2 regions of the Constrictibacter sp. MBR-5 genome follow, and region 2 is predicted to be linked to the other one. Evidence: predicted binding sites of a transcription regulator. Region 2 holds the regulator's gene; the other holds the start of a gene.

Region 1 (2,200 bases), on a different contig from region 2:
GCCCTTCCCGGCCGTCGGCTTCGTCGAGAAGGCGGGCGACGGCTATCGCTGGCTGCCGGCGAGCTACCAGCTGCGGGTGTGACGTCGCCGGGCGGGCACGCTAGGTGAAGGTCGGCGGTTGACGCCGCCGGCCGGCGCCCCACTTCCCGCTGCGACGTTTCCGCAGTCCGGCCCGGATCCTCATGCTCCTTCTCGAACTCGTCGGCGGCTTCGTGCTCCTGCTGGCCGGCGGCGAGGCCCTCGTCCGCGGCTCCGTCTCGGTAGCGCGCCGGCTCGGTGTCGCGCCGCTGGTCATCGGCCTCACCCTCGTCGGCTTCGGCACGTCGACGCCCGAACTGGTCACCAGCATCGAGGCGGCGCTGAAGGGTTCACCCGGCATCGCCGTCGGCAACATCGTCGGCAGCAACATCGCCAACGTCCTGCTGATCCTCGGTGCGGCGGCGCTCATCCGGCCGATCGCCTGCGACCCGCGCGCCTTCTACCGCGACGGTACCGTCCTGGCGGCGGCGACGCTGGTCTGCGTCCCCATCGCCCTGCTCGGCGGCCTCGGCCGCTTCGGCGGGCTGGTCCTCGTCGGCCTGCTCATCGCCTACATCGCCGGCACCTATTTCGCCGAGCGGACGGGCGGGAGCGCCTCCGCCGACCTGCACACCCGCGAAGCCGATCCGGCCGAGCCGGCCCACTTCTCCCTGCCGGTCGGCCTCGTCGTCGCACTCGGCGGCCTCGGGCTGATCGTCTTCGGCGCACAGCTGCTGGTCGGGGGTGCCGTCACCGTGGCGCGCGACTTTGGCGTGTCGGAGACGATCGTCGGCCTCACCCTGGTCGCCGTCGGCACCTCGCTCCCGGAACTGATGACCTCGGTCGTCGCCTCGCTGCGCGGCCAGTCCGACGTGGCCCTCGGCAACGTCATCGGCAGCAACATCTACAACATCCTGGGCATCCTCGGCGGCACCGCCGTCGTCACCCCCCTCACCTTCCCGCCCGAGATCGCCGCCCTCGACCTCTGGGTGATGGTCGCCGCCACCGCCCTGGTCATCGCCTTCGCCATCACCGGCTGGCGCGTCGGCCGCCGCGAGGGCGCCGTGCTGCTGCTGGCGTATGGCGGCTATGTGGCGTGGCTGGCAACCGGCGCCTGACGCAATCCTCGCCCAGGACTGCGGCAGACGGCACCGTCGCGCGGCCGTCATCTTACTTTCACGCAACCGTCGTGAAGCTGATACCGTCGCACTGGTAGGCAGCCGCATCTGCACAGGATGCGAGGCGCCTATGACGACGGCCCACAGCACGGCCGCCCGGATCGCCGCGGGCCCCCTCTCGAACGACGGTGCTCCCACCGCCATCGAGGTCCGCGGCCTGACCAAGAGTTTCACGCCGGCACGCCGCGCGCTCGACGGCGTCAGCCTGCGGATCGCGCCAGGCGAGATGGTGGCCCTGATCGGCCCCTCCGGCTCCGGCAAGTCCACGCTTCTCCGCCATTTCTCCGGCCTCACCGGTGCCGACGCCGGCACGGAGGGCGGTTCGGTGCACGTGCTCGGCACGCCCATGCAGCAGGACGGCCGGATGGCGCGCGACGCGCGCCGCATGCGCGGCCGCATCGGCTTCATCTTCCAGCAGTTCAACCTGGTTGGGCGGCTGTCGGTTCTGACCAATGTGCTGACTGGCACACTGGGCCGCATGCCGTTGTGGCGCAGCCTGCCGCGCCGCTTCCCGGTCGAGGATCAGCGGCAGGCGCTGGCGGCGCTCGCCCGGGTCGGCATTCCCGAATGCGCATTCCAGCGCGCCTCCACCCTGTCCGGCGGCCAGCAGCAGCGTGCCGCGATCGCCCGCGCCCTGGTGCAGCGCGCCGAGATCATCCTGGCCGACGAGCCGATCGCCTCGCTCGATCCGGCATCGGCGCGTCGGGTCATGGACACGCTGGCCGACATCAACCGCGCCGACGGCATCACGGTGGTCGTGTCGCTGCACCAGGTGTCCTACGCCCGCCGCTACTGCCCGCGCACGATCGCGCTGAAGGCCGGCCGCATCGTCTTCGACGGCCCGTCCGACGCGCTGAGCCAGGAGATGCTGGCCGACATCTACGGCGCCGAACTGGCCGACATCACCGACGACGAGGTGCAGGAGGGCCAGCGGCGCCCGCCGCCGCCGCGCGGCCGCCGTCCGACCGGCGCCTTCGCCGGCGCGGCCGTCTGAACCACCCGAT
Region 2 (2,200 bases):
AGCAAGCTCGCCGCCAACGTGGTCGCCCAGGATTCGCGGGTCGACGCGCTGGAGAACGAGGTCGACAATTTCGCCGTCCGCCTTCTGGCCCTGCGCCAGCCGATGGCGAGCGACCTGCGCAACATCGTCGGCTCCATCCGGATCGCCGCCGACCTTGAGCGCATCGCCGACTATGCGGCGAACGTCGCGAAGCGGACCATCGCGCTCAACCAGAACGCCCCCGTCGAGCCGGCGCGTGCCATCCCGCGCATGAGCCGCCTGGTCGCGGCGATGATCAAGGATGTGCTCGACGCCTATGTCGACCGCGACGTCGCCAAGGCGATCGACGTCTGGGGCCGCGACATCGAGGTCGACGACGCCTATTCCAGCCTCTTCCGCGAACTCCTCACCTACATGATGGAAGATCCGCGGAACATCACGGTGTGCACGCACCTGCTGTTCATCGCGAAGAACATCGAACGCATCGGCGACCACATCACCAACATCGCCGAGACGATCCATTTCGCCGTCTCCGGACAGCGCCTCGTGCAGGCGCGGCCGAAGACGGACGAGACGCCGTTCGCGGCGCATCCTGGCGACGCCCCCGCCGGCGCGGCCGAGTCGAAGGACGACTGACGATGCAGCCTCTGGTCCTGATCGTCGAGGACGATCCCGGCCTCGTCGAACTCCTCAAGTACAATCTGGAGAAGGCGGGATTCGGCACCGCCATCGCCCGCGACGGCGAGGAGGCGATGGTCGTTCTCGCCGAGCGTACGCCGGATCTCGTGCTGCTCGACTGGATGCTTCCGATCACTTCGGGCATCGAGGTCTGCCGGCGCATCCGGCGCCAGCCGGGCACCCGCGACCTGCCGATCATCATGCTCACGGCGCGGGGCGAAGAGGGCGACCGGGTGCGCGGGCTGGAGAGCGGCGCGGACGATTATGTGACGAAGCCGTTCAGCCCGAGCGAACTGGTGGCGCGCGTGCGCGCGGTCATCCGCCGCGCCCGCCCTGGCGTCGACGCGGAGCGGCTGGAGTTCGCCGACCTCGCCATGGACCTGGTCGCGCATCGGGTCACGCGCGGCCAGCGCCGGGTGCATCTGGGGCCGACCGAATTCCGCCTGATGCGCTACTTCCTGGAGCATCCCGGCCGGGTCTTCTCGCGCGAGCAGCTGCTGAACGCCGTCTGGGGGCACGACGTCTATGTCGAGCCGCGCACGGTCGACGTGCACATCCGCCGCCTGCGCAAGGCTATCAACGAGGCGGGCGAGCCCGACATCATCCGCACCGTGCGCGCCGCCGGCTATGCCCTCGACCAGCCGGAAGAGACGGCTGACGCCTGACCGCCGGCTTCGGGCCGCCGATCAGACGCGCGTCAGGATCACTGCGGCGGTCACCGTCAGCGGGCAGAGAATGGTACTGCCGACGACGATCGCCGAGGCGAGATCGGGGTCGCAGTCATACTCGCGGCACAGCATGGCCAGGAGAATCGCGGCCGGGATCGACGATCCGACCAGCAGGAGGTCGGCCAGCGGACCGCCGGTTCCCAGGAAGAACAGTGCGATTCCCGTCGCGACCGGTGCGGCCAGGAGGCGCAACGCGATTCCGGCACCCAGCAGACCGCGGGCGGTGAACGCGGCGCCGGCCGCGAGTTGCGCGCCGATCGCCGTCAGCGACAGCGGCGTGGCGGTCGCGCCCATCAGTTCGACCGGATAGCCGATGACCGTCGGCAGTCGCCAGTCGAGCGCGTTCAGCGCGAGGCCGAGGGCGACCGCGGGGATGAGCGGCGTACGGAAGGCGTTCAGCACGAGGCCGATGCCGCGCGCGCGACCGGCGGTCAGCAGCGGCGGTGCCACGGCGAGCACCAGCATGACGTGCAGGCTGGTCATGACGGCCTGGTGCATCACCATGTCGGCGCCGAAGGCGAGTTGCGCCAGCGGGATGCCGAAGTTGCCCGAGTTGGGGAAGGCGGCGGCCAGCGCCAGGATGCCTCGCGCGAAGGGCGGGGCGCCCATGGCACGGCCGACCAGCCAGCCGAGCGTCAGCAGGCCGAAGAACTGCACGACGGTGAAGGCAACCGTGAACTGCACCTCGCCGACCGGCAGGTCGGCTTTCGAGAGGCTGTCGACGAAGAGTGCGGGCAGCGCGCCGTAGATCACCACACGGTTCAGCGTCGTGACGTCGAAGCCGAGGCGTCGCTGGCCGAACCAGCCGAACACCA

Evidence for each region. Region 2 encodes PhoB, which activates phosphate uptake and scavenging genes when phosphate is short. Its sites were predicted from a motif close to TNTCATAAAACTGTCA; they were not measured.
Region 1: phnC (phosphonate ABC transporter ATP-binding protein) is a predicted target of PhoB. The motif match lies at 1,182-1,197, and genes of this name have one in related genera.

What each region holds. Positions count from the first base shown of each region.
Region 1 is NZ_JBEPTK010000001.1:518,979-521,178, forward strand. Features, by position in the region: gene ABIE65_RS02450 (MBL fold metallo-hydrolase) at 1-82, shown strand, start outside; gene ABIE65_RS02455 (calcium/sodium antiporter) at 183-1,136, shown strand; gene phnC (phosphonate ABC transporter ATP-binding protein) at 1,267-2,190, shown strand.
Region 2 is NZ_JBEPTK010000007.1:133,633-135,832, reverse strand. Features, by position in the region: gene phoU (phosphate signaling complex protein PhoU) at 1-615, shown strand, start outside; gene phoB (phosphate regulon transcriptional regulator PhoB) at 618-1,322, shown strand; gene ABIE65_RS15930 (AEC family transporter) at 1,344-2,200, opposite strand, start outside.